Regions from separate parts of the Staphylococcus delphini genome, predicted to be linked through region 4. Evidence: a T-box and tRNA genes for the amino acid it is inferred to sense, from the RefSeq annotation. Region 4 holds a T-box; the other regions hold tRNA genes.
What was found. A T-box is a leader RNA that pairs with one kind of tRNA and senses whether it is charged. The one in region 4 lies ahead of EL101_RS06465 (valine--tRNA ligase), so its partner is inferred to be a tRNA-Val.
Positions count from the first base shown of each region.

Region 1: it encodes a tRNA-Val, which carries the amino acid that the T-box ahead of EL101_RS06465 (valine--tRNA ligase) is inferred to sense. The anticodon was not compared.
Region 2: it encodes a tRNA-Val, which carries the amino acid that the T-box ahead of EL101_RS06465 (valine--tRNA ligase) is inferred to sense. The anticodon was not compared.
Region 3: it encodes a tRNA-Val, which carries the amino acid that the T-box ahead of EL101_RS06465 (valine--tRNA ligase) is inferred to sense. The anticodon was not compared.

Region 1 covers NZ_LR134263.1:786,634-793,882, forward strand. Annotated here, with positions in the region: rRNA gene EL101_RS03490 (16S ribosomal RNA) at 1-528, shown strand, start outside; rRNA gene EL101_RS03495 (23S ribosomal RNA) at 1,073-3,994, shown strand; rRNA gene rrf (5S ribosomal RNA) at 4,073-4,187, shown strand; tRNA gene EL101_RS03505 (tRNA-Asn) at 4,197-4,271, shown strand; tRNA gene EL101_RS03510 (tRNA-Glu) at 4,273-4,344, shown strand; tRNA gene EL101_RS03515 (tRNA-Val) at 4,354-4,429, shown strand; tRNA gene EL101_RS03520 (tRNA-Tyr) at 4,450-4,533, shown strand; tRNA gene EL101_RS03525 (tRNA-Gln) at 4,538-4,612, shown strand; tRNA gene EL101_RS03530 (tRNA-Lys) at 4,616-4,688, shown strand; gene rocF (arginase) at 5,067-5,972, shown strand; gene cdaA (diadenylate cyclase CdaA) at 6,204-7,010, shown strand; gene EL101_RS03545 (CdaR family protein) at 7,011-7,249, shown strand, end outside.
Region 2 covers NZ_LR134263.1:1,026,561-1,033,809, reverse strand. Annotated here, with positions in the region: tRNA gene EL101_RS04760 (tRNA-Gln) at 1-10, opposite strand, end outside; tRNA gene EL101_RS04755 (tRNA-His) at 27-99, opposite strand; tRNA gene EL101_RS04750 (tRNA-Trp) at 102-175, opposite strand; tRNA gene EL101_RS04745 (tRNA-Tyr) at 183-266, opposite strand; tRNA gene EL101_RS04740 (tRNA-Thr) at 273-348, opposite strand; tRNA gene EL101_RS04735 (tRNA-Phe) at 356-428, opposite strand; tRNA gene EL101_RS04730 (tRNA-Asp) at 439-515, opposite strand; tRNA gene EL101_RS04725 (tRNA-Met) at 530-603, opposite strand; tRNA gene EL101_RS04720 (tRNA-Ser) at 621-713, opposite strand; tRNA gene EL101_RS04715 (tRNA-Ile) at 722-795, opposite strand; tRNA gene EL101_RS04710 (tRNA-Met) at 821-894, opposite strand; tRNA gene EL101_RS04705 (tRNA-Ala) at 925-1,000, opposite strand; tRNA gene EL101_RS04700 (tRNA-Pro) at 1,023-1,096, opposite strand; tRNA gene EL101_RS04695 (tRNA-Arg) at 1,110-1,183, opposite strand; tRNA gene EL101_RS04690 (tRNA-Leu) at 1,201-1,289, opposite strand; tRNA gene EL101_RS04685 (tRNA-Gly) at 1,296-1,370, opposite strand; tRNA gene EL101_RS04680 (tRNA-Leu) at 1,374-1,455, opposite strand; tRNA gene EL101_RS04675 (tRNA-Lys) at 1,460-1,532, opposite strand; tRNA gene EL101_RS04670 (tRNA-Thr) at 1,537-1,612, opposite strand; tRNA gene EL101_RS04665 (tRNA-Val) at 1,635-1,710, opposite strand; rRNA gene rrf (5S ribosomal RNA) at 1,723-1,837, opposite strand; rRNA gene EL101_RS04655 (23S ribosomal RNA) at 1,915-4,836, opposite strand; tRNA gene EL101_RS04650 (tRNA-Ala) at 5,029-5,104, opposite strand; tRNA gene EL101_RS04645 (tRNA-Ile) at 5,127-5,203, opposite strand; rRNA gene EL101_RS04640 (16S ribosomal RNA) at 5,301-6,852, opposite strand.
Region 3 covers NZ_LR134263.1:2,559,915-2,567,163, forward strand. Annotated here, with positions in the region: rRNA gene EL101_RS12065 (23S ribosomal RNA) at 1-2,606, opposite strand, end outside; rRNA gene EL101_RS12070 (16S ribosomal RNA) at 3,151-4,702, opposite strand; tRNA gene EL101_RS12075 (tRNA-Ala) at 4,836-4,911, opposite strand; tRNA gene EL101_RS12080 (tRNA-Pro) at 4,929-5,002, opposite strand; tRNA gene EL101_RS12085 (tRNA-Arg) at 5,012-5,088, opposite strand; tRNA gene EL101_RS12090 (tRNA-Leu) at 5,100-5,188, opposite strand; tRNA gene EL101_RS12095 (tRNA-Gly) at 5,197-5,271, opposite strand; tRNA gene EL101_RS12100 (tRNA-Lys) at 5,290-5,362, opposite strand; tRNA gene EL101_RS12105 (tRNA-Thr) at 5,369-5,444, opposite strand; tRNA gene EL101_RS12110 (tRNA-Val) at 5,447-5,522, opposite strand; rRNA gene rrf (5S ribosomal RNA) at 5,532-5,646, opposite strand; gene lysS (lysine--tRNA ligase) at 6,060-7,249, opposite strand, start outside.
Region 4 covers NZ_LR134263.1:1,357,565-1,364,813, forward strand. Annotated here, with positions in the region: gene EL101_RS06455 (AbrB family transcriptional regulator) at 49-1,131, shown strand; gene EL101_RS06460 (DNA-3-methyladenine glycosylase I) at 1,216-1,764, opposite strand; T-box leader at 1,823-2,045, shown strand; gene EL101_RS06465 (valine--tRNA ligase) at 2,084-4,714, shown strand; gene EL101_RS06470 (bifunctional folylpolyglutamate synthase/dihydrofolate synthase) at 4,726-5,994, shown strand; partial or broken gene EL101_RS13800 (prepilin peptidase) at 6,269-6,382, shown strand; gene EL101_RS06475 (prepilin peptidase) at 6,437-6,907, shown strand; gene radC (RadC family protein) at 6,904-7,249, shown strand, end outside.

The DNA.
Region 1 (7,249 bases), 570 kb from region 4:
TAGAGCTTTCCTCTTCGGAGGACAAAGTGACAGGTGGTGCATGGTTGTCGTCAGCTCGTGTCGTGAGATGTTGGGTTAAGTCCCGCAACGAGCGCAACCCTTGAACTTAGTTGCCATCATTAAGTTGGGCACTCTAAGTTGACTGCCGGTGACAAACCGGAGGAAGGTGGGGATGACGTCAAATCATCATGCCCCTTATGATTTGGGCTACACACGTGCTACAATGGACAATACAAAGGGCAGCAAAACCGCGAGGTCAAGCAAATCCCATAAAGTTGTTCTCAGTTCGGATTGTAGTCTGCAACTCGACTACATGAAGCTGGAATCGCTAGTAATCGTAGATCAGCATGCTACGGTGAATACGTTCCCGGGTCTTGTACACACCGCCCGTCACACCACGAGAGTTTGTAACACCCGAAGCCGGTGGAGTAACCATTTTGGAGCTAGCCGTCGAAGGTGGGACAAATGATTGGGGTGAAGTCGTAACAAGGTAGCCGTATCGGAAGGTGCGGCTGGATCACCTCCTTTCTAAGGATAATATACGGAATATCACCATCAGGTGATAAGCGGATTAACGTGACATATTGTATTCAGTTTTGAATGCTCATTCATTTGAGGATTCAGAATGATTTGTACATTGAAAACTAGATAAGTAAGTATAGATTTTACCAAGCAAAACCGAGTGACAAGCGTTTAAAAGCTTGAAACAAAAAATTATCGCTAGTCGTCAAATGACGACTCACATAATTAATAACTGGTGATTTTGGACAAGATTGTATTTCGGTAGACAGACATGATGTTTTGAAAACGTTTGTCAGTCTATGAATCGCAAGCATGAGCGAAGGTGCTTACTACGCGTAAGTAACTGAGTGAATGTGAAGTGATGAAGCCGAATGCGAACGTTTGCCAAAATATTATTGTGATAGGTGACGTATTTATGGATTGACCAAACGTTAATGAAAGCGTTTGTCAGTCAACGCATTTCTTGATGCGCGCAGTGAAGTTTACTTTCTGTAAATGAACAAGCGAAGAAAGAAATAAGGCAGAATGCGAACGCTTATCATAACGTTAAGATTAAGTTATTAAGGGCGCACGGTGGATGCCTTGGCACTAGAAGCCGATGAAGGACGTTACTAACGACGATATGCTTTGGGGAGCTGTAAGTAAGCTTTGATCCAGAGATTTCCGAATGGGGAAACCCAGCACGAGTTATGTCGTGTTATCTGCATGTGAATACATAGCATGCAAGAAGGCAGACCCGGAGAACTGAAACATCTTAGTACCCGGAGGAAGAGAAAGAAAAATCGATTCCCTGAGTAGCGGCGAGCGAAACGGGAAGAGCCCAAACCAATAAGCTTGCTTATTGGGGTTGTAGGACACTCTGTACGGAGTTACAAAAGAATTTGTTAGACGAATAACTTGGAAAGGTTAATCATAGAAGGTAATAATCCTGTAGTCGAAAACAAATTCTCTCTTGAGTGGATCCTGAGTACGACGGAGCACGTGAAATTCCGTCGGAATCTGGGAGGACCATCTCCTAAGGCTAAATACTCTCTAGTGACCGATAGTGAACCAGTACCGTGAGGGAAAGGTGAAAAGTACCCCGGAAGGGGAGTGAAAGAGAACTTGAAACCGTGTGCTTACAAGTAGTCAGAGCCCGTTAATGGGTGATGGCGTGCCTTTTGTAGAATGAACCGGCGAGTTACGATCTGATGCAAGGTTAAGCAGAAAATGTGGAGCCGTAGCGAAAGCGAGTCTGAATAGGGCGAATGAGTATTTGGTCGTAGACCCGAAACCAGGTGATCTACCCTTGGTCAGGTTGAAGTTCAGGTAACACTGAATGGAGGACCGAACCGACTTACGTTGAAAAGTGAGCGGATGAACTGAGGGTAGCGGAGAAATTCCAATCGAACTTGGAGATAGCTGGTTCTCTCCGAAATAGCTTTAGGGCTAGCCTCAAGTGATGATTATTGGAGGTAGAGCACTGTTTGGACGAGGGGCCCCTCTCGGGTTACCGAATTCAGACAAACTCCGAATGCCAAATAATTTAACTTGGGAGTCAGAATGTGGGTGATAAGGTCCATATTCGAAAGGGAAACAGCCCAGACCACCAGCTAAGGTCCCAAAATATATGTTAAGTGGAAAAGGATGTGGCGTTGCCCAGACAACTAGGATGTTGGCTTAGAAGCAGCCATCATTTAAAGAGTGCGTAATAGCTCACTAGTCGAGTGACACTGCGCCGAAAATGTACCGGGGCTAAACATATTACCGAAGCTGTGGATTGTCCTTTGGACAATGGTAGGAGAGCGTTCTAAGGGCGTTGAAGCATGATCGCAAGGACATGTGGAGCGCTTAGAAGTGAGAATGCCGGTGTGAGTAGCGAAAGACGGGTGAGAATCCCGTCCACCGATTGACTAAGGTTTCCAGAGGAAGGCTCGTCCGCTCTGGGTTAGTCGGGTCCTAAGCTGAGGCCGACAGGCGTAGGCGATGGATAACAGGTTGATATTCCTGTACCACCATTATTCGTTTTAAGCGATGGGGGGACGCAGTAGGATAGGCGAAGCGTGCTGTTGGAGTGCACGTCCAAGCAGTGAGATTGAGTGTTAGGCAAATCCGGCACTCTTAAGATTGAGCTGTGATGGGGAGAGGAACTTGTTCCTCGAGTCGTTGATTTCACACTGCCGAGAAAAGCCTCTAGCTAGAATAACGGTGCCCGTACCGCAAACCGACACAGGTAGTCAAGATGAGAATTCTAAGGTGAGCGAGCGAACTCTCGTTAAGGAACTCGGCAAAATGACCCCGTAACTTCGGGAGAAGGGGTGCTCTTTGGGGTTCACGCTCTGAAGAGCCGCAGTGAATAGGCCCAAGCGACTGTTTATCAAAAACACAGGTCTCTGCTAAACCGTAAGGTGACGTATAGGGGCTGACGCCTGCCCGGTGCTGGAAGGTTAAGAGGAGTGGTTAGCGCAAGCGAAGCTACGAATCGAAGCCCCAGTAAACGGCGGCCGTAACTATAACGGTCCTAAGGTAGCGAAATTCCTTGTCGGGTAAGTTCCGACCCGCACGAAAGGCGTAACGATTTGGGCACTGTCTCAACGAGAGACTCGGTGAAATCATAGTACCGGTGAAGATGCCGGTTACCCGCGACAGGACGGAAAGACCCCGTGGAGCTTTACTGTAGCCTGATATTGAAATTCGGTACAGTTTGTACAGGATAGGTAGGAGCCTTAGAAGCGTGAGCGCTAGCTTACGTGGAGGCATTGGTGGGATACTACCCTAATTGTATTGGATTTCTAACCCACAGCACTTATCGTGCTGGGAGACAGTGTCAGGCGGGCAGTTTGACTGGGGCGGTCGCCTCCTAAAGAGTAACGGAGGCGCTCAAAGGTTCCCTCAGAATGGTTGGAAATCATTCATAGAGTGTAAAGGCATAAGGGAGCTTGACTGCGAGACCTACAAGTCGAGCAGGGTCGAAAGACGGACTTAGTGATCCGGTGGTTCCGCATGGAAGGGCCATCGCTCAACGGATAAAAGCTACCCCGGGGATAACAGGCTTATCTCCCCCAAGAGTTCACATCGACGGGGAGGTTTGGCACCTCGATGTCGGCTCATCGCATCCTGGGGCTGTAGTCGGTCCCAAGGGTTGGGCTGTTCGCCCATTAAAGCGGTACGCGAGCTGGGTTCAGAACGTCGTGAGACAGTTCGGTCCCTATCCGTCGTGGGCGTAGGAAATTTGAGAGGAGCTGTCCTTAGTACGAGAGGACCGGGATGGACATACCTCTGGTGTACCAGTTGTCGTGCCAACGGCATAGCTGGGTAGCTATGTATGGACGGGATAAGTGCTGAAAGCATCTAAGCATGAAGCCCCCCTCGAGATGAGATTTCCCAACTTCGGTTATAAGATCCCTCAAAGATGATGAGGTGAATAGGTTCGAGGTGGAAGCGTAGCGATACGTGGAGCTGACGAATACTAATCGATCGAAGACTTAATCAAAATAATTGTTCATAAGGTAATGCTTGTGATAAATATACTTACTATCTAGTTTTGAATGTATAACATTCTACAACTTAATCTGGTGCCAATGGCAAAGAGGTCACACCTGTTCCCATGCCGAACACAGAAGTTAAGCTCTTTAGCGCCGATGGTAGTCGGACTTACGTTCCGCGAGAGTAGGACGGTGCCAGGTTAAGATTGATCCACAGTAGCTCAGTGGTAGAGCTATCGGCTGTTAACCGATCGGTCGTAGGTTCGAGTCCTACCTGTGGAGCCATGGCCCCTTGGTCAAGCGGTTAAGACACCGCCCTTTCACGGCGGTAACACGGGTTCGAGTCCCGTAGGGGTCATTTATATATGGAGAATTAGCTCAGCTGGGAGAGCATCTGCCTTACAAGCAGAGGGTCGGCGGTTCGATCCCGTCATTCTCCACCATTTTTAATTGCATACATAGCGGAGGGGTAGCGAAGTGGCTAAACGCGGCGGACTGTAAATCCGCTCCTTCGGGTTCGGCAGTTCGAATCTGCCCCCCTCCACCATCGATGGGCTATAGCCAAGCGGTAAGGCAACGGACTTTGACTCCGTCACTCGCTGGTTCGAATCCAGCTAGCCCAGCCATAAGAGCCATTAGCTCAGTTGGTAGAGCATCTGACTTTTAATCAGAGGGTCAGAGGTTCGAATCCTCTATGGCTCACTTTCAAACCTTATTCCAAATGGGATAGGGTTTTTATTTTTGTCTTCTGTCGCTTTTGCTATCTTACCATTAGCAGCACCGTATCCAACACGCGCATCTCAAACATCGCTCGCCTCCGCACACTTTTTCTAGCAAAATTTAAAATGAATAAAATCTACTGTTTCATTCATGCTCCATCCTCCAAAACACAGTTCGTAGTTATAAAAATTCATTAAAGCACATATAGTTAAATCTCATACGACTTTTGCGTTTTTACAATGCTTGAATTCAATGGCCTAAACAACTATTCTGAAATTGTATGCATATTCAATTGATTTAAAGGGGCAATTGAGCTGCAAACATTGTTAAATGAATCATTAAAAAAAGGGGAGATAACAAATGAATAAAATTATAGAACTCATCGGTGCACCCACTACATTTGGGCAGAAGAAACTAGGTGTTGATTTGGGTCCAGATGCGATTCGATATGCAGGTGTGTTACCTCGTTTAAAACGTATTGGTCATGAGGTCATTGATGCAGGGAACGTTGAATCGCCACCTGTCGATATTGAGAAGTTTATGTCTCAACAAGAGGGCTTACAAAATTATGAGGAAATTCTCACTTTCTCAAAATCATTAAAAGATAAAGTGTCAGAGAGTATTCGACAAGACCATTTTCCAGTGATTTTAGGTGGGGATCATTCATTGGCTATTGGTTCGATTTCAGGTGTTGCAGAGCATTACGACGACCTGGGCATCATTTGGTATGACGCACATGGTGATTTGAATGTACCAGAAGAATCGCCATCTGGTAATATGCACGGGATGCCATTACGTATATTGGCGGGTGAAGGGGATGAAAAGCTCGTTCAACTTGGCGGCTTTGCACCTAAAGTGAAGCCGGAAAATATTGTGCTTATCGGTATGCGTGATTTAGATTTTGGTGAACGTGAATATATTAAGAAGCATCAAATTCGTACATATACGATGGCTGATATTGATGAGCGGGGCATTCGTTCAGTCATTGAAGAAAGTATCGCATATTTAAAGGATAAGACTGATGGTGTGCATTTATCATTAGATGTCGATGCGTTAGATCCTAATGAAACGCCGGGGACAGGAACGAAAGTTTTAGGTGGCTTAACGTATCGTGAAAGTCATTATGCATTAGAATTACTCAACCAATCCGATATGATTACGTCAATGGATATTGTTGAAGTGAATCCACTCTTAGATGTCGAAAATCGCACTGCTCAACAAGCCGTCGCACTGTTAGGTTCGTTCTTTGGCGAAACATTGTTATAAACTATCATTTAAAATATAAGTGTCAAGTATTGAAACGAGGTAAGGATCAAATAAGTCATCTTTACCTCGTTTTCGATTTGTTGTTTAGTGGAATTCCTCCCATTTTACATGAAACGATTGAATACATCGAATCAAATATTTAAATGTGATTTCTTTTTACTCTGATATGACAAACGCTTATGAACATTGGTATAATAAGGGACATGGGAATAGATTACCGGAGGAGATACTATGCAAATTTCACACCTCTTTGAAAATTTAAGTACGCTTGAGGTCATCACAGGTATTCTAGATTTATTAATTGTATGGTATGTCATTTATTTACTGATTACAGTCTTTAAAGGGACGAAAGCAATTCAATTATTAAAAGGGATATTATTTATACTTGTAGGGAAAGCAATCAGTGAATACTTACAACTGACAACGACTTCGAGACTTTTTGATTTGGTATTACAGTGGGGGTTCTTAGCCATAATTGTAATATTCCAACCTGAGATTAGACGTGCGTTAGAACAACTTGGGAGAGGGAGTTTGTTCAAACGCTATGCCACGACGTCTACAGTAGAAGTGCCAAAATTAGTGGATTCAGTCTCTAAAGCCGTGCAGTATATGGCAAAGCGACGGATAGGTGCGTTAATTGTGTTTGAAAAAGAAACCGGTTTACAGGACTACATTGAAACGGGTATACCGATGCATTCAGACATTTCTCAAGAATTATTGACAAACGTCTTTATTCCGAATACGCCATTACATGATGGCGCGATGATTATTCAAGGTGACAAGATTGCAACAGCGGCCAGTTATTTACCGTTGTCAGATAGTCCGAAAATCGCGAAAAGCCTCGGAACGCGTCATCGTGCAGCAGTTGGAATTTCAGAAGTTTCTGATGCCTTTACCGTCGTTGTGTCTGAGGAGACAGGATCCGTTTCCGTTACATTTGATGGGAAGTTGAGAAAAGATATATCACCTGAAGTGTTTGAAGAACTGTTAACAGAGCATTGGTTTGGCTCACACTTTGGAAAGAAAGGTGTGAATTAGATGTTAGAATCGAAATGGGGCTTACGTTTTACTGCTTTTATTTTAGCATTGCTCTTATTTTTATCAGTCAATCATGTACTCGGTGATTCGTTCAATACTGACAGTGTTTCCAAAGACGGGAATAAAACAATCAAAAATGCACCGGTTGAAGTGATTAACAACGATAAAAGTCTGTATATCTCTGGTGCGCCTGATACGGTTGATGTCGAGTTGAATGGACCGCAATCTAAAGTGTTACG
Region 2 (7,249 bases), 330 kb from region 4:
CTATAGCCCATTAATTTTAAATAAAGGGCGGTTGATGGGAATCGAACCCACGAATGTCGGAACCACAATCCGATGCGTTAACCACTTCGCCACAACCGCCATGGCAGGGGCAGTAGGAATCGAACCCACATCAAAGGTTTTGGAGACCTCTATTCTACCGTTGAACTATGCCCCTATTGATATGGTGGAGGGGGGCAGATTCGAACTGCCGAACCCGAAGGAGCGGATTTACAGTCCGCCGCGTTTAGCCACTTCGCTACCCCTCCAAGACATGGTGCCGGCCAGAGGACTTGAACCCCCAACCTACTGATTACAAGTCAGTTGCTCTACCAATTGAGCTAGGCCGGCAAAAAAGTGGTTCAGGACGGAATCGAACCGCCGACACAAGGATTTTCAGTCCTTTGCTCTACCGACTGAGCTACTGAACCATTTTAATAATGGCGGTCCCGACGGGAATCGAACCCGCGATCTCCTGCGTGACAGGCAGGCGTGTTAAACCGCTCCACTACGGGACCACTTATAAATAATATTGCGGGAGGCGGATTTGAACCACCGACCTTCGGGTTATGAGCCCGACGAGCTACCGAACTGCTCCATCCCGCGGTAATAGAAAATAATAATGGCGGAGGAAGAGGGATTCGAACCCCCGCGAGCCGTTAAGCCCCTGTCGGTTTTCAAGACCGATCCCTTCAGCCAGACTTGGGTATTCCTCCGAATTATATGGACCTTGCAGGACTCGAACCTGCGACCGAACGGTTATGAGCCGTTAGCTCTAACCAACTGAGCTAAAGGTCCTAATAATGTTTTCAACTAAAATTAGTGGCGGCGGAGGGGATCGAACCCCCGACCTCACGGGTATGAACCGTACGCTCTAGCCAGCTGAGCTACGCCGCCTTATGTAGTTGTATTAGTATTAAATTTAAATGGTGGAGACTAGCGGGATCGAACCGCTGACCTCCTGCGTGCAAAGCAGGCGCTCTCCCAGCTGAGCTAAGCCCCCATATAAATAATTTTAAAAGATATCGGGAAGACAGGATTTGAACCTGCGACCCCTTGGTCCCAAACCAAGTGCTCTACCAAGCTGAGCTACTTCCCGTAAGGTAATGTAGCGCGCCCGATAGGAGTCGAACCCATAACCTTTTGATCCGTAGTCAAACGCTCTATCCAGTTGAGCTACGGGCGCATATGAAACAGAAACAATGGTGCCGAGGACCGGAATCGAACCGGTACGGTGATCTCTCACCGCAGGATTTTAAGTCCTGTGCGTCTGCCAGTTCCGCCACCCCGGCAAATAATGGAGCAGAAGACGGGATTCGAACCCGCGACCCCAACCTTGGCAAGGTTGTATTCTACCGCTGAACTACTTCTGCATATGCGGGTGAAGGGAGTCGAACCCCCACGCCGTAAGGCGCTAGATCCTAAGTCTAGTGCGTCTGCCAATTCCGCCACACCCGCAAAGTGAGCCATAGAGGATTCGAACCTCTGACCCTCTGATTAAAAGTCAGATGCTCTACCAACTGAGCTAATGGCTCATCATGGTGCCGGCCAGAGGACTTGAACCCCCAACCTACTGATTACAAGTCAGTTGCTCTACCAATTGAGCTAGGCCGGCTACTCATATTAATTTTTAAAAATGGTGGAGAATGACGGGATCGAACCGCCGACCCTCTGCTTGTAAGGCAGATGCTCTCCCAGCTGAGCTAATTCTCCAATTATGTATTAACCTGGCACCGTCCTACTCTCGCGGAACGTAAGTCCGACTACCATCGGCGCTAAAGAGCTTAACTTCTGTGTTCGGCATCGGAACAGGTGTGACCTCTTTGCCATTGGCACCAGATTAAGTTGTTGAATGTTATACATTCAAAACTAGATAGTAAGTATATTTTCACAAGCATTACCTTATGAACAATTATTTTGATTAAGTCTTCGATCGATTAGTATTCGTCAGCTCCACGTATCGCTACGCTTCCACCTCGAACCTATTCACCTCATCATCTTTGAGGGATCTTATAACCGAAGTTGGGAAATCTCATCTCGAGGGGGGCTTCATGCTTAGATGCTTTCAGCACTTATCCCGTCCATACATAGCTACCCAGCTATGCCGTTGGCACGACAACTGGTACACCAGAGGTATGTCCATCCCGGTCCTCTCGTACTAAGGACAGCTCCTCTCAAATTTCCTACGCCCACGACGGATAGGGACCGAACTGTCTCACGACGTTCTGAACCCAGCTCGCGTACCGCTTTAATGGGCGAACAGCCCAACCCTTGGGACCGACTACAGCCCCAGGATGCGATGAGCCGACATCGAGGTGCCAAACCTCCCCGTCGATGTGAACTCTTGGGGGAGATAAGCCTGTTATCCCCGGGGTAGCTTTTATCCGTTGAGCGATGGCCCTTCCATGCGGAACCACCGGATCACTAAGTCCGTCTTTCGACCCTGCTCGACTTGTAGGTCTCGCAGTCAAGCTCCCTTATGCCTTTACACTCTATGAATGATTTCCAACCATTCTGAGGGAACCTTTGAGCGCCTCCGTTACTCTTTAGGAGGCGACCGCCCCAGTCAAACTGCCCGCCTGACACTGTCTCCCAGCACGATAAGTGCTGCGGGTTAGAAATCCAATACAATTAGGGTAGTATCCCACCAATGCCTCCACGTAAGCTAGCGCTCACGCTTCTAAGGCTCCTACCTATCCTGTACAAACTGTACCGAATTTCAATATCAGGCTACAGTAAAGCTCCACGGGGTCTTTCCGTCCTGTCGCGGGTAACCGGCATCTTCACCGGTACTATGATTTCACCGAGTCTCTCGTTGAGACAGTGCCCAAATCGTTACGCCTTTCGTGCGGGTCGGAACTTACCCGACAAGGAATTTCGCTACCTTAGGACCGTTATAGTTACGGCCGCCGTTTACTGGGGCTTCGATTCGTAGCTTCGCTTGCGCTAACCACTCCTCTTAACCTTCCAGCACCGGGCAGGCGTCAGCCCCTATACGTCACCTTACGGTTTAGCAGAGACCTGTGTTTTTGATAAACAGTCGCTTGGGCCTATTCACTGCGGCTCTTCGAAGCGTGAACCTCAAAGAGCACCCCTTCTCCCGAAGTTACGGGGTCATTTTGCCGAGTTCCTTAACGAGAGTTCGCTCGCTCACCTTAGAATTCTCATCTTGACTACCTGTGTCGGTTTGCGGTACGGGCACCGTTATTCTAGCTAGAGGCTTTTCTCGGCAGTGTGAAATCAACGACTCGAGGAACAAGTTCCTCTCCCCATCACAGCTCAATCTTAAGAGTGCCGGATTTGCCTAACACTCAATCTCACTGCTTGGACGTGCACTCCAACAGCACGCTTCGCCTATCCTACTGCGTCCCCCCATCGCTTAAAACGAATAATGGTGGTACAGGAATATCAACCTGTTATCCATCGCCTACGCCTGTCGGCCTCAGCTTAGGACCCGACTAACCCAGAGCGGACGAGCCTTCCTCTGGAAACCTTAGTCAATCGGTGGACGGGATTCTCACCCGTCTTTCGCTACTCACACCGGCATTCTCACTTCTAAGCGCTCCACATGTCCTTACGATCATGCTTCAACGCCCTTAGAACGCTCTCCTACCATTGTCCAAAGGACAATCCACAGCTTCGGTAATATGTTTAGCCCCGGTACATTTTCGGCGCAGTGTCACTCGACTAGTGAGCTATTACGCACTCTTTAAATGATGGCTGCTTCTAAGCCAACATCCTAGTTGTCTGGGCAACGCCACATCCTTTTCCACTTAACATATATTTTGGGACCTTAGCTGGTGGTCTGGGCTGTTTCCCTTTCGAATATGGACCTTATCACCCACATTCTGACTCCCAAGTTAAATTATTTGGCATTCGGAGTTTGTCTGAATTCGGTAACCCGAGAGGGGCCCCTCGTCCAAACAGTGCTCTACCTCCAATAATCATCACTTGAGGCTAGCCCTAAAGCTATTTCGGAGAGAACCAGCTATCTCCAAGTTCGATTGGAATTTCTCCGCTACCCTCAGTTCATCCGCTCACTTTTCAACGTAAGTCGGTTCGGTCCTCCATTCAGTGTTACCTGAACTTCAACCTGACCAAGGGTAGATCACCTGGTTTCGGGTCTACGACCAAATACTCATTCGCCCTATTCAGACTCGCTTTCGCTACGGCTCCACATTTTCTGCTTAACCTTGCATCAGATCGTAACTCGCCGGTTCATTCTACAAAAGGCACGCCATCACCCATTAACGGGCTCTGACTACTTGTAAGCACACGGTTTCAAGTTCTCTTTCACTCCCCTTCCGGGGTACTTTTCACCTTTCCCTCACGGTACTGGTTCACTATCGGTCACTAGAGAGTATTTAGCCTTAGGAGATGGTCCTCCCAGATTCCGACGGAATTTCACGTGCTCCGTCGTACTCAGGATCCACTCAAGAGAGAATTTGTTTTCGACTACAGGATTATTACCTTCTATGATTAACCTTTCCAGGTTATTCGTCTAACAAATTCTTTTGTAACTCCGTACAGAGTGTCCTACAACCCCAATAAGCAAGCTTATTGGTTTGGGCTCTTCCCGTTTCGCTCGCCGCTACTCAGGGAATCGATTTTTCTTTCTCTTCCTCCGGGTACTAAGATGTTTCAGTTCTCCGGGTCTGCCTTCTTGCATGCTATGTATTCACATGCAGATAACACGACATAACTCGTGCTGGGTTTCCCCATTCGGAAATCTCTGGATCAATGCTTACTTACAGCTCCCCAAAGCATATCGTCGTTAGTAACGTCCTTCATCGGCTTCTAGTGCCAAGGCATCCACCGTGCGCCCTTAATAACTTAATCTTAACGTTATGATAAGCGTTCGCATTCAATCAATAAATACGTCACTCACCATCACCAGTTATTAATTATGTGAGTCGTCATTTGACGACTAGCGATAATTTTTTGTTTCAAGCTTTTAAACGCTTGTCACTCGGTTTTGCTTGGTAAAATCTATACTTACTTATCTAGTTTTCAATGTACAAAAGATATAAATGGTGGAGACTAGCGGGATCGAACCGCTGACCTCCTGCGTGCAAAGCAGGCGCTCTCCCAGCTGAGCTAAGCCCCCAATATATGATTTAAATTTTAAATGGTGGGCCTAAGTGGACTCGAACCACCGACCTCACGCTTATCAGGCGTGCGCTCTAACCAGCTGAGCTATAGGCCCCGAACATTTATACAAACACAAACATTCAAAACTGAATACAATATGTCACGTTAATCCGCTTATCACCTAATGGTGATATTCCGTATATTATCCTTAGAAAGGAGGTGATCCAGCCGCACCTTCCGATACGGCTACCTTGTTACGACTTCACCCCAATCATTTGTCCCACCTTCGACGGCTAGCTCCAAAATGGTTACTCCACCGGCTTCGGGTGTTACAAACTCTCGTGGTGTGACGGGCGGTGTGTACAAGACCCGGGAACGTATTCACCGTAGCATGCTGATCTACGATTACTAGCGATTCCAGCTTCATGTAGTCGAGTTGCAGACTACAATCCGAACTGAGAACAACTTTATGGGATTTGCTTGACCTCGCGGTTTTGCTGCCCTTTGTATTGTCCATTGTAGCACGTGTGTAGCCCAAATCATAAGGGGCATGATGATTTGACGTCATCCCCACCTTCCTCCGGTTTGTCACCGGCAGTCAACTTAGAGTGCCCAACTTAATGATGGCAACTAAGTTCAAGGGTTGCGCTCGTTGCGGGACTTAACCCAACATCTCACGACACGAGCTGACGACAACCATGCACCACCTGTCACTTTGTCCTCCGAAGAGGAAAGCTCTATCTCTAGAGTTGTCAAAGGATGTCAAGATTTGGTAAGGTTCTTCGCGTTGCTTCGAATTAAACCACATGCTCCACCGCTTGTGCGGGTCCCCGTCAATTCCTTTGAGTTTCAGTCTTGCGACCGTACTCCCCAGGCGGAGTGCTTAATGCGTTAGCTGCAGCACTAAGGGGCGGAAACCCCCTAACACTTAGCACTCATCGTTTACGGCGTGGACTACCAGGGTATCTAATCCTGTTTGATCCCCACGCTTTCGCACATCAGCGTCAGTTGCAGACCAGAAAGCCGCCTTCGCCACTGGTGTTCCTCCATATCTCTGCGCATTTCACCGCTACACATGGAATTCCACTTTCCTCTTCTGCACTCAAGTTTTCCAGTTTCCAATGACCCTCCACGGTTGAGCCGTGGGCTTTCACATCAGACTTAAAAAACCGCCTACGCGCGCTTTACGCCCAATAATTCCGGATAACGCTTGCCACCTACGTATTACCGCGGCTGCTGGCACGTAGTTAGCCGTGGCTTTCTGGTTAGGTACCGTCAAGATGTGCACAGTTACTTACACATTTGTTCTTCCCTAACAACAGAGCTTTACGATCCGAAGACCTTCATCACTCACGCGGTGTTGCTCCGTCAGGCTTTCGCCCATTGCGGAAGATTCCCTACTGCTGCCTCCCGTAGGAGTCTGGACCGTGTCTCAGTTCCAGTGTGGCCGATCACCCTCTCAGGTCGGCTACGTATCGTCGCCTTGGTAGGCCGTTACCCCACCAACTAGCTAATACGGCGCGGGTCCATCTATAAGTGACAGCAAGACCGTCTTTCACTGTAGAACCATGCGGTTCAACATGTTATCCGGCATTAGCCCCGGTTTCCCGGAGTTATTCCAGTCTTATAGGTAGGTTACCCACGTGTTACTCACCCGTCCGCCGCTAACGTCAAAGGAGCAAGCTCCTTATCTGTTCGCTCGACTTGCATGTATTAGGCACGCCGCCAGCGTTCATCCTGAGCCAGGATCAAACTCTCCATAAAAGAAGTAAGCTTGATATAGCTCGTTGATTATTTAAGTCAATCACTCTTGAAAGTACTTTTGAAGTACTCAAATTATTGGAATTAACGTTGACATATTGTCATTCAGTTTTCAATGTTCATTTTTTGCTGTTACAAGAAATCATTATACTTTAAACAAAATTCTGTGTCAAGATTTAATTTAAAGTTTTTTTAAATTCTTTGTTAATAAGTTGTTGTCTGATTCAACATTTATTATCTTATAATGTTGCGAAGAAAGTTTCAAGCGTTAATTTTACACTTTTAATTATTCATTTACATGCATTCAACATGAAAGAATTATTTTTTACAATCTCCTCGAAACGACTTCCTTATCTTACCAAGTAGAACCCCCATCGTCAACACAAAACTAGCTGTTATT
Region 3 (7,249 bases), 1.2 Mb from region 4:
AGCTCGCGTACCGCTTTAATGGGCGAACAGCCCAACCCTTGGGACCGACTACAGCCCCAGGATGCGATGAGCCGACATCGAGGTGCCAAACCTCCCCGTCGATGTGAACTCTTGGGGGAGATAAGCCTGTTATCCCCGGGGTAGCTTTTATCCGTTGAGCGATGGCCCTTCCATGCGGAACCACCGGATCACTAAGTCCGTCTTTCGACCCTGCTCGACTTGTAGGTCTCGCAGTCAAGCTCCCTTATGCCTTTACACTCTATGAATGATTTCCAACCATTCTGAGGGAACCTTTGAGCGCCTCCGTTACTCTTTAGGAGGCGACCGCCCCAGTCAAACTGCCCGCCTGACACTGTCTCCCAGCACGATAAGTGCTGCGGGTTAGAAATCCAATACAATTAGGGTAGTATCCCACCAATGCCTCCACGTAAGCTAGCGCTCACGCTTCTAAGGCTCCTACCTATCCTGTACAAACTGTACCGAATTTCAATATCAGGCTACAGTAAAGCTCCACGGGGTCTTTCCGTCCTGTCGCGGGTAACCGGCATCTTCACCGGTACTATGATTTCACCGAGTCTCTCGTTGAGACAGTGCCCAAATCGTTACGCCTTTCGTGCGGGTCGGAACTTACCCGACAAGGAATTTCGCTACCTTAGGACCGTTATAGTTACGGCCGCCGTTTACTGGGGCTTCGATTCGTAGCTTCGCTTGCGCTAACCACTCCTCTTAACCTTCCAGCACCGGGCAGGCGTCAGCCCCTATACGTCACCTTACGGTTTAGCAGAGACCTGTGTTTTTGATAAACAGTCGCTTGGGCCTATTCACTGCGGCTCTTCAGAGCGTGAACCCCAAAGAGCACCCCTTCTCCCGAAGTTACGGGGTCATTTTGCCGAGTTCCTTAACGAGAGTTCGCTCGCTCACCTTAGAATTCTCATCTTGACTACCTGTGTCGGTTTGCGGTACGGGCACCGTTATTCTAGCTAGAGGCTTTTCTCGGCAGTGTGAAATCAACGACTCGAGGAACAAGTTCCTCTCCCCATCACAGCTCAATCTTAAGAGTGCCGGATTTGCCTAACACTCAATCTCACTGCTTGGACGTGCACTCCAACAGCACGCTTCGCCTATCCTACTGCGTCCCCCCATCGCTTAAAACGAATAATGGTGGTACAGGAATATCAACCTGTTATCCATCGCCTACGCCTGTCGGCCTCAGCTTAGGACCCGACTAACCCAGAGCGGACGAGCCTTCCTCTGGAAACCTTAGTCAATCGGTGGACGGGATTCTCACCCGTCTTTCGCTACTCACACCGGCATTCTCACTTCTAAGCGCTCCACATGTCCTTGCGATCATGCTTCAACGCCCTTAGAACGCTCTCCTACCATTGTCCAAAGGACAATCCACAGCTTCGGTAATATGTTTAGCCCCGGTACATTTTCGGCGCAGTGTCACTCGACTAGTGAGCTATTACGCACTCTTTAAATGATGGCTGCTTCTAAGCCAACATCCTAGTTGTCTGGGCAACGCCACATCCTTTTCCACTTAACATATATTTTGGGACCTTAGCTGGTGGTCTGGGCTGTTTCCCTTTCGAATATGGACCTTATCACCCACATTCTGACTCCCAAGTTAAATTATTTGGCATTCGGAGTTTGTCTGAATTCGGTAACCCGAGAGGGGCCCCTCGTCCAAACAGTGCTCTACCTCCAATAATCATCACTTGAGGCTAGCCCTAAAGCTATTTCGGAGAGAACCAGCTATCTCCAAGTTCGATTGGAATTTCTCCGCTACCCTCAGTTCATCCGCTCACTTTTCAACGTAAGTCGGTTCGGTCCTCCATTCAGTGTTACCTGAACTTCAACCTGACCAAGGGTAGATCACCTGGTTTCGGGTCTACGACCAAATACTCATTCGCCCTATTCAGACTCGCTTTCGCTACGGCTCCACATTTTCTGCTTAACCTTGCATCAGATCGTAACTCGCCGGTTCATTCTACAAAAGGCACGCCATCACCCATTAACGGGCTCTGACTACTTGTAAGCACACGGTTTCAAGTTCTCTTTCACTCCCCTTCCGGGGTACTTTTCACCTTTCCCTCACGGTACTGGTTCACTATCGGTCACTAGAGAGTATTTAGCCTTAGGAGATGGTCCTCCCAGATTCCGACGGAATTTCACGTGCTCCGTCGTACTCAGGATCCACTCAAGAGAGAATTTGTTTTCGACTACAGGATTATTACCTTCTATGATTAACCTTTCCAGGTTATTCGTCTAACAAATTCTTTTGTAACTCCGTACAGAGTGTCCTACAACCCCAATAAGCAAGCTTATTGGTTTGGGCTCTTCCCGTTTCGCTCGCCGCTACTCAGGGAATCGATTTTTCTTTCTCTTCCTCCGGGTACTAAGATGTTTCAGTTCTCCGGGTCTGCCTTCTTGCATGCTATGTATTCACATGCAGATAACACGACATAACTCGTGCTGGGTTTCCCCATTCGGAAATCTCTGGATCAAAGCTTACTTACAGCTCCCCAAAGCATATCGTCGTTAGTAACGTCCTTCATCGGCTTCTAGTGCCAAGGCATCCACCGTGCGCCCTTAATAACTTAATCTAAACGTTATGATAAGCGTTCGCATTCTGCCTTATTTCTTTCTTCGCTTGTTCATTTACGGAAAGTAAACTTCACTGCGCGCATCAAGAAATGCGTTGACTGACAAACGCTTTCATCAACGTTTGGTCAATCCATAAATACGTCACCTATCACAATAATATTTTGGCAAACGTTCGCATTCGGCTTCATCACTTCACATTCACTCAGTTACTTACGCGTAGTAAGCGCCTTCGCTCATGCTTGCGATTCATAGACTGACAAACGTTTTCAAAACATCATGTCTGTCTACCGAAATACAATCTTGTCCAAAATCACCAGTTATTAATTATGTGAGTCGTCATTTGACGACTAGCGATAATTTTTTGTTTCAAGCTTTTAAACGCTTGTCACTCGGTTTTGCTTGGTAAAATCTATACTTACTTATCTAGTTTTCAATGTACAAATCATTCTGAATCCTCAAATGAATGAGCATTCAAAACTGAATACAATATGTCACGTTAATCCGCTTATCACCTAATGGTGATATTCCGTATATTATCCTTAGAAAGGAGGTGATCCAGCCGCACCTTCCGATACGGCTACCTTGTTACGACTTCACCCCAATCATTTGTCCCACCTTCGACGGCTAGCTCCAAAATGGTTACTCCACCGGCTTCGGGTGTTACAAACTCTCGTGGTGTGACGGGCGGTGTGTACAAGACCCGGGAACGTATTCACCGTAGCATGCTGATCTACGATTACTAGCGATTCCAGCTTCATGTAGTCGAGTTGCAGACTACAATCCGAACTGAGAACAACTTTATGGGATTTGCTTGACCTCGCGGTTTCGCTGCCCTTTGTATTGTCCATTGTAGCACGTGTGTAGCCCAAATCATAAGGGGCATGATGATTTGACGTCATCCCCACCTTCCTCCGGTTTGTCACCGGCAGTCAACTTAGAGTGCCCAACTTAATGATGGCAACTAAGTTCAAGGGTTGCGCTCGTTGCGGGACTTAACCCAACATCTCACGACACGAGCTGACGACAACCATGCACCACCTGTCACTTTGTCCTCCGAAGAGGAAAGCTCTATCTCTAGAGTTGTCAAAGGATGTCAAGATTTGGTAAGGTTCTTCGCGTTGCTTCGAATTAAACCACATGCTCCACCGCTTGTGCGGGTCCCCGTCAATTCCTTTGAGTTTCAGTCTTGCGACCGTACTCCCCAGGCGGAGTGCTTAATGCGTTAGCTGCAGCACTAAGGGGCGGAAACCCCCTAACACTTAGCACTCATCGTTTACGGCGTGGACTACCAGGGTATCTAATCCTGTTTGATCCCCACGCTTTCGCACATCAGCGTCAGTTGCAGACCAGAAAGCCGCCTTCGCCACTGGTGTTCCTCCATATCTCTGCGCATTTCACCGCTACACATGGAATTCCACTTTCCTCTTCTGCACTCAAGTTTTCCAGTTTCCAATGACCCTCCACGGTTGAGCCGTGGGCTTTCACATCAGACTTAAAAAACCGCCTACGCGCGCTTTACGCCCAATAATTCCGGATAACGCTTGCCACCTACGTATTACCGCGGCTGCTGGCACGTAGTTAGCCGTGGCTTTCTGGTTAGGTACCGTCAAGATGTGCACAGTTACTTACACATTTGTTCTTCCCTAACAACAGAGCTTTACGATCCGAAGACCTTCATCACTCACGCGGCGTTGCTCCGTCAGGCTTTCGCCCATTGCGGAAGATTCCCTACTGCTGCCTCCCGTAGGAGTCTGGACCGTGTCTCAGTTCCAGTGTGGCCGATCACCCTCTCAGGTCGGCTACGTATCGTCGCCTTGGTAGGCCGTTACCCCACCAACTAGCTAATACGGCGCGGGTCCATCTATAAGTGACAGCAAGACCGTCTTTCACTGTAGAACCATGCGGTTCAACATGTTATCCGGCATTAGCCCCGGTTTCCCGGAGTTATTCCAGTCTTATAGGTAGGTTACCCACGTGTTACTCACCCGTCCGCCGCTAACGTCAAAGGAGCAAGCTCCTTATCTGTTCGCTCGACTTGCATGTATTAGGCACGCCGCCAGCGTTCATCCTGAGCCAGGATCAAACTCTCCATAAAAGAAGTAAGCTTGATATAGCTCATTGATTGTTTAAGTCAATCACTCTTGAAAGTACTTTTGAAGTACTCAAATTATCGGAATTAACGTTGACATATTGTCATTCAGTTTTCAATGTTCATTTCAAAAATATAATGGTGGAGACTAGCGGGATCGAACCGCTGACCTCCTGCGTGCAAAGCAGGCGCTCTCCCAGCTGAGCTAAGCCCCCATGTTATTTTACAGAAGTCGGGAAGACAGGATTTGAACCTGCGACCCCTTGGTCCCAAACCAAGTGCTCTACCAAGCTGAGCTACTTCCCGTTATTAAGATGGCGCGCCCGATAGGAGTCGAACCCATAACCTTTTGATCCGTAGTCAAACGCTCTATCCAATTGAGCTACGGGCGCATGATTAAAGATGGTGCCGAGGACCGGAATCGAACCGGTACGGTGATCTCTCACCGCAGGATTTTAAGTCCTGTGCGTCTGCCAGTTCCGCCACCCCGGCAAAAATAATGGAGCAGAAGACGGGATTCGAACCCGCGACCCCGACCTTGGCAAGGTCGTATTCTACCGCTGAACTACTTCTGCTCAATAGTATTCGAATGATGAGCCATAGAGGATTCGAACCTCTGACCCTCTGATTAAAAGTCAGATGCTCTACCAACTGAGCTAATGGCTCATAAAATGGTGCCGGCCAGAGGACTTGAACCCCCAACCTACTGATTACAAGTCAGTTGCTCTACCAATTGAGCTAGGCCGGCAATGGTGGAGAATGACGGGATCGAACCGCCGACCCTCTGCTTGTAAGGCAGATGCTCTCCCAGCTGAGCTAATTCTCCATATGTAATGCCTGGCAACGTCCTACTCTCGCGGAACGTAAGTCCGACTACCATCGGCGCTAAAGAGCTTAACTTCTGTGTTCGGCATGGGAACAGGTGTGACCTCTTTGCCATTGTCACCAGACAATAATTATTTTATTAAGTAGCTCATCGGCTACCTTTTTATAATACATGTTTTGCAAATACTTTTCAATAGTTAATTTTACACTTTGTTTAAGTTTTTTACAAACATTTTAAATTTGGTTTGCCGTTCAATTTGACGACTTTTATATAATACTTAATTATCATTTTAAAGTCAACACTTTTTATCACCTTTTTTAAAAATAAATTTAAGATGGTTTACACAACCCCTTCGATACCCCACCACCTGTGGAACCAACCAAGCTTCACCATATCCATTCTCCATACATCATAGTATTCTCTTGCCTACGCATTGCAATATGAAATGCCCCTATCGTTCATCCATTTCTCCTTTACTGAAATTAAAAAAACGCCTGTACACTGAATAGTCAATGTACAAGCGTTTGATGATATATCTTATTTTTGACGCATATATGGGAATAATAACACGTCACGAATAGATGGAGAATTCGTTAACAACATCACAAGGCGGTCAATACCGATACCTAATCCACCTGTTGGCGGCATACCGTATTCTAACGCTTCAATGAAATCTTCATCCATTTCATGCGCTTCGTCGTTACCTTGTTCTTTTTCTACTAATTGTGCTTCAAAGCGCTGACGTTGATCGATTGGGTCGTTTAATTCTGTAAACGCATTCGCATGTTCACGACCTACAATGAACAACTCAAAACGATCAGTGAAGCGTGAATCTTCAGGGTTTTTCTTAGCTAAAGGAGAGATTTCAATTGGATGACCGTAAATGAATGTCGGTTGAATTAAAGTTTCTTCTACTTTTTGTTCGAAAAATTCATTTAAGATGTGACCGTACTTCATATTGTCATCTACTTCAATGCCATGCACTTTCGCTAATTCGTGTGCTTCTTCGTCTGATTTCACTTCATAAAAGTCTACACCTGTTGCTTCTTTAACGGCATCAACCATGTGTAATCTACGCCATTGTGGTTCTAAATGAATTGTTTCATCACCGTACTGAACTGAAGTTGTACCTAATACGCGACGAGCGATATGTGCAACTAACTCTTCAGTTAATGACATAATATCTTTGTAGTCTGCATACGCTTCATACAATTCAATCATTGTAAATTCTGGGTTATGGCGTGTAGAAACACCTTCGTTACGGAATACGCGTCCGATTTCATATACTTTCTCCAAGCCACCTACGATTAGACGTTTAAGGTGAAGTTCGATCGCAATACGCATGTAAAGTGTTGCATCTAATGCGTTGTGGTGTGTCACGAATGGTTTCGCTGCAGCCCCCCCTGCGATTTGATGCATCATTGGTGTTTCCACTTCTAAAAAGCCTTTTTCATTAAGGTAATTACGCATTTCTTGAAGAATACGGCTACGATTAATAAACGTTTGCGTGCTTTCTTCGTTGGTAATTAAGTCAAGATAACGCTGACGGTAACGTTGTTCGATATCTTGTAAACCGTGATGTTTGTCTGGTAGTGGACGTAACGCTTTAGATAAAAGTTTGAATGACTTCGCTTTTACTGATAATTCACCAGTATTTGTTTTAAACATAATACCTTCAACGCCGACAATATCACCTAAATCTGCAGTGTTCCAAATATTAAATTGTT
Region 4 (7,249 bases):
TGTGTTAACCTTACTCCTCGTTGTAATAAAAAATTAGGAGGCGAGGCCATGGCACAAAATAAAATGTTCAATAATTTACTTGTACTCGTTATTGCGTTTTTGTTTGGTTGGATTTTGTTTGCATTGCATATCATGTTGCCATGGATGTTCGGACCCATTTTGGCAAGTATTTTTGTCGTAAAAGTACTAAAACGAGATGTTCAATGGCCGTTTTGGTTGAGTGAACTAGGCTTAATTATGCTAGGGGTTCAAATTGGGACTTCATTTACAAGAAGTGTGACAAGTGATATTAAAGATGATTGGCTCGCGATTGTTTTAGTGAGTGTCCTCATTTTACTGTTAGCCCTTGTCGTCTCCACTGGTTTTAGAAAAATTGCACATGTCAATCGTGAAACGGCTATTTTAAGCGTAATCCCAGGGGCGTTAAGTCAGATGATTGTAATGGCTGAAGAAAATAAAAAAGCAGATATCCTTGTCGTGAGTCTGACACAAACGTCACGTGTCATTTTTGTTGTGTTGTTAGTGCCTTTAATATCATTTTTCTTTAAAACTGATCATTCGAATCGTGTCAATCAAACGAACGTACAATATTTAACGGATGTTTTAACGATACAACACGTTGTCATTATCGCTTTAGGAATTGCTGTCGTTTATATGCTGATGAAGTGGATTCATTTCCCCACAAAAATGTTGATGGCACCTATCGTCGTGTTAATCATTTGGAATTTTGTAACGAACCATACATTCACACTTGATGCACCCATTATTGCTGGCGCACAAATTATTTATATGATTCGTGTCGGCATTCAAATTGCGCATTTAACAGATCAATTAAAAGGGAGAATTGCAGTTGCTATTGCTTATCAAAATGTCATGCTTATATTTGGGGCGTTAGCAATGGTATATCTTGTACAGTTCATTAACCATGCTTCTATTGATGAATTATTCCTTGGTGCGGCACCAGGTGGAATGAGTCAAATTGTCTTGGTCGCATTGGATATCGGTGCGGACATTGCGATGATTTCAAGTTATCATATTTTCCGTGTATTCTTTATTCTATTTTTAATTGCACCACTCGTTAGTGTGTATTTGAAATATATAGAGCGTAACAATAAAAATGATATCAATTAAGGGCTTGGATGATGTTACGTCCAAGTCCTTTTATATTGTGGCATACATTGATGGTAACGCTGAAATGGGTTTGTCTAGCATTTTTTATCGGTTCGGACATGATACTAAATGGCTGTTATAAAGGCCGGCAGCTTCCATAAATGAAAAGGCGGTAACAGGACCAATAAATTTAAATCCATATTGTTTCAATGCTTTTGATAATGCTTTAGCTGTATCGTTAACGGTGATGCGTTCTTCAACAGATTGATATTTAAAATCGACCGGTGCACCATCGACAAATGACCATAAAAACGAACTGAAACTGTTGTAATCCTGCTCAATTTGAATATAACCTTTCGCTTGTGAGACGATGGCTTCTAATTTTGGACGATGATGTATGATATTTGGAAAGGCCATTAATGCATCAATATCTTCATCACGCATTTGTGCAATTCGATAGGGGTCAAAATTGTGAAATGCTTGTTGATAGGCTTCCTTCTTTTTTAAAATCGTTAACCACGAAAGACCCGCATGTTGTGATTCTAGGGCTAACAATTCAAATAAAGCGCGTGAATCATACAGCGGTTTGCCCCAGGTGTGATCGTGATAATTGAGATAAAGTGGATCTTTTGTACCAAATGCACATGGGTTCATGTTTTCGTTCCTCCTTGTATTGACTTCATTGTCGTTTCAGTATACTATAAGAATGAAATCAAAAATAGTGTCAGGGAAGAGTAAGTTATTTGCTTTTTATAGAGAGTGCATGGTAGCTGGAAATGCATAAAAGTCATAACTGAAGGTAGCCCGTTTTGAACTTTAATTGAACTAAGAGTAGGTTAAAGCGTGTCATGAGCGTTAATCATAAGAGAGCAGTAGTGTAGAGGTTTGTCTACACTATTGAATATAGGTGGTACCGCGGAACATCCGTCCTATTTTGGACAGGTGTTTTTTTATTTTAATGGAGGGATTTTTAATGGAAATGAAACCGAAGTATAATCCGCAAGAAGTTGAAGCGGGTCGATATCAAAAATGGCTAGACCAAGAACTTTTTAAACCAAATGATCATTCAGATAAACCTACATATACTATTGTGATTCCACCACCGAATGTGACAGGGAAGTTGCATTTAGGTCACGCGTGGGATACGACTTTACAAGATATTTTAACACGTATGAAACGTATGCAAGGTTATGAAACACTTTATTTACCTGGTATGGACCATGCAGGGATTGCGACACAAGCAAAAGTAGAAGCGAAAATGAGAGAAGAAGGGATTTCGCGTCATGATATTGGGCGAGAAAAGTTTCTTGAAAAAGCTTGGGAATGGAAAGAGGAATACGCCTCATTTATTCGTCAACAGTGGGCAAAGTTAGGACTTGGTTTAGATTATTCCCGAGAGCGTTTCACATTGGATGCAGGATTAAGTCAAGCAGTACGTAAAGTATTCGTAGACATGTACAATAAAGGTCTCATTTATCGTGGTGAACGTATTATTAACTGGGACCCTGTGGCGAGAACCGCACTTTCTGATATTGAAGTGGTACATGAAGACGTAGAAGGCAAGTTTTATCATTTCAAATATCCATTTGCAGATGGTGAAGGTTACATTGAGATTGCGACGACACGACCTGAAACGATGCTTGGAGATACGGCGATTGTCGTCAACCCAAATGATGAACGCTATAAAGAAGTGATCGGCAAGAAAGTGATTTTACCAATTGTCGGACGTGAACTTCCAATTATTGCAGATGACTATGTCGATCAAGACTTCGGTAGTGGTGCGATGAAAGTAACGCCTGCACACGACCCGAACGACTTTGAAATCGGTAATCGCCATGATTTAGAACGTATTGTCGTAATGGATGAAGCAGGTCACATGAATAGTGAAGCGGGCAAATATGAAGGTATGGAGCGTTTTGAATGTCGTAAGCAACTCGTTAAAGATTTGTTGGATAAAGGTTTAGTGATTAAAATCGATAACCATACACATTCTGTCGGTCATTCCGAACGTTCAGGCGCTGTCGTTGAGCCATATTTATCAACACAATGGTTTGTTAAAATGGCACCACTTGCTGAACAAGCTTTAAATAACCAAGATACTGAGGGCCGTATCGAGTTTGTACCGCCACGTTTCGAAAAAACATTTAATCGCTGGATGGAAGAGATTCGTGATTGGACAATTTCAAGACAGTTGTGGTGGGGACATCAAATTCCTGCTTGGTATCATAATGAAACAGGAGAAATTTATGTCGGTGAAGAAGCGCCAGAAGATATTGAAAATTGGACGCAAGATGAAGACGTGTTAGATACATGGTTCTCTAGTGCGTTATGGCCGTTTTCAACACTCGGTTGGCCAAATGAAGATGCAGCAGACTATCAACGTTTCTATCCAACGAATGTATTAGTGACGGGATACGACATTATTTTCTTCTGGGTGGCACGTATGATTTTCCAAGGCTTAGAGTTCACAGGTCAAAAACCATTTAACGACGTATTATTACATGGTTTAGTCCGTGCTGAAGATGGTCGAAAAATGAGTAAATCATTAGGTAACGGTGTGGACCCAATGGACGTCATTGATCAATATGGTGCAGACAGCTTACGTTATTTCTTGGCGACAGGCTCTTCACCAGGTCATGATTTACGTTATTCAACAGAAAAAGTAGAATCTGTTTGGAACTTTATTAATAAAATTTGGAATGCCGCACGTTTTAGTTTGATGAATATTGGTGACTCATTCAAATTTGAAGATATTGATTTATCAGGTCATTTATCAGTTGCAGATCAATGGATATTAACACGTTTGAATGAAACGATTGACACTGTCACACAGCTGAGCGACAAGTATGAATTTGGCGAAGTGGGCCGCGTATTGTATAATTTTATTTGGGACGAGTTCTGTGACTGGTACATTGAAATGAGTAAAATTCCAATGAACGGTGACGATGAAGCTCAGAAAAATGTAACACGCTCTGTACTTAGCTACACTTTAGATCGTATTATGCGTTTATTACATCCATTTATGCCGTTTGTTACTGAACACATTTGGCAAAACTTACCGCATGAAGGTGAATCTATCGTGACAAGCGCATGGCCAACAGTAGATCAATCGCTCGTGTTTGAAGAAAGTAAAGACGTGATGGAACAGTTAGTTGAAATCATTAAAGCGGTACGTCAATCACGTTTAGAAGTGAATACACCACTATCTAAAGAAATTCCTATTAAAATTCAAGCTAAAAATGAAACGATTCAACAATTATTAAAGACGAACCAACATTACTTGGAACGTTTCTGTAATCCAAGTACGCTTGAAATTGAAACACAAATCGACATTCCAGATAAAGCGATGACAACAGTCGTTGCTGCAGGTGAAGTCATTTTACCTATTGAAGGTTTGATTGATATGGACAAGGAATTAGAACGTCTAGAGAAAGATTTACAAAAATGGCAAAAAGAGTTAGATCGCGTTAATAAAAAATTATCAAACGACAACTTTGTGAATAAAGCACCTGAGCACGTCATTAATGAAGAGAAAGAAAAACAAGTGAAATATCAAGAGAAATATGATGGTGTCAAGGCGAGAATTGAACAATTAAAAGCGTAGGAGTCTTAGTTATGAATTATCTAGACAGTTTATATTGGATACATGAAAGAACAAAATTCGGCATTAAACCAGGTGTAAAACGTATGGAATGGATGCTCGATAAACTTGGTAATCCACAACAGAATATCCAAGCTATTCATGTCGGTGGGACGAATGGTAAAGGTTCTACGGTTGTTTATTTACGTGAAGCTTTACTCAAAAATGATTATCAAGTGGGTACTTTTACGTCTCCATATATCGAAACATTTAATGAACGAATCAGTTTAAATGGTTTACCAATTACAAACGAAGATATAGTAGCGCTAGTGGCTCGTGTGAAACCTGTCAGTGAAATGATGGAGGAACAAACTGAGTTAGGAGTTGCGACCGAATTTGAGATCATTACAACCATGATGTATCTCTATTTCGGCGAGCTTCATCCAGTTGATTTCGTAATCGTCGAGGCAGGTCTAGGTGTTAAAAATGATTCTACAAACGTGATACAGCCGTTGATGAGTATTTTGACGAGTATCGGTTTAGATCATACGGACATTCTCGGTCAAACGTATTTAGACATTGCTAAAGATAAAGCGGCAATTATTAAACCGCATACGCCAATTGTTTACGCTGTTAAAAATGAAGAAGCATTGAAGTTTTTTAGAGATACTGCTGAACGATTAGATGCGAAAGCTTTAGAATTCGATCGTGATATTTTAATCAAATCAGAAGACGATGAATTTACATATCGTTATAAAGATTACGAATTAGAAAACTTAGCATTACACATGGTAGGCGAACATCAAAAGGAAAATGCAGCTCTTGCGATTACTGCGTTAATTGAGTTGTATGAGCAAGAAAAAATTCAATTAGACTTCAACAAAATGATTGAAGGGATTGAACATGCATATTGGACAGGTCGTATTGAACGTGTCTCTAAAGAACCGCTTATCATTATTGATGGTGCACATAATAAAGAAAGCGTTGACGCATTAGTGGACACGATTGAGAAGTATTATGATGCACCCAAAGTTGATGTCTTATTTGCAGCTATTGAAGGGAAACCGATTCATCATATGTTAGACGCTTTCCAAAGTATTGCACAGCATATTTATGTGACAGGTTTTGACTTTCCGAAAGCACTTCCTAAACAAACGTTATATGATGAAATTGACTTTGGGCAGAAAACAATGGTTGATGATTACATCTCATTTATAAATAACTACGATGGCGATGCATTGCTCATTACAGGTAGTCTATATTTCATCAGTGAAGTGAAATCTAAAGTTGACTTTAATTCATAAAAATTGAACCACTTTGTATGTATTCCGAGAAATCGTGAAACATATAAGGTGGTTTTTTATCATTTACGTTTTTTTCGACGTATAAAGTGCTTTTTGGCGATTTGACCGCTCACGTGGAAGTGCATATAATAAATGCATTCAATGAAATGGTGCTGTCGTGAATTAAAGATTCGACGGTGTTGAGGAGGTGTATAGAATGATTGTCGCCTTATTTTTTGTAGGTAGTAGTTTAATGAGTTTTTTGCTACAATTTGCTGAGCATCCTTCATTAAGCATGCGACATTGTTTACAAAGATCAAAGTGTCAAGTATGTGCGCATATGTTAAAGCTGCACGATTTAATACCTATCCTAAGTTATTGTGCGTTAAAGGGGAGGTGCCGTTATTGTCGACAATGCATTCCCATATCCCTATTTATAGGCGAAGTTTTAGGGGGATGCATCATGATTTATCCGTTGTTGTTTCCTGTGTATATTCCGCTTGAGACGTTTTATGTCATGGCGTTACTATTACTGACGATTGCAATTGTTGATATACGTACACAGTTAATTCTTCATAGACTCCTTTGCTTAATCTGCATTTTGTTAGTCGTACTACATCCATCTTTCTATTTAGATATGCCACACCTGTTACTTTGGGTGACTACTTTTTTGATAGGGTGCATTCAACAAAGTTATATAGGTATGGGTGATATTAAATTATTCCTTATCGTCATTTTCTTTTTCCCTGTACCGTTTTTACTCTTCTTTTTAGAACTCATTTTTCCAATAGGCTGTATACTATTACCGATTTCATTCATGTTTAATTGGATACAACAACGTCGAGTGCCACTTGCGCCTGCTATTTTCATCGCATTTGTAACCGTTTCTACGATATACCCACAGTTGATTTCATTTTATGGAGGATTTTTATGACACGCATTCAAGACTTATCAACCAATGAAAAACCAAAAGAGCGTCTGATTCAATTTGGCAGTCAAGCATTGTCGAACACAGAATTACTTGCGATTATTATCAATACTGGGAGTAAAGGGCGTTCTAGCATACAAGTTGCTTCACACATTTTAGCGCAATGTCAGTCTTTAACAGCGCTTCGAAACATGTCATTAGTTGAATTAGAAAAGTTTGTCGGAATAGGGCGTAATAAGGCGACAACGTTACTCGCTGTATTCGAATTGTCACGTCGCTTAGCTGAGGATAAAAAGCAATACCTCTCTGAACCTATTCATTCGCCGAGTCAAATTGCAGAACGCTATT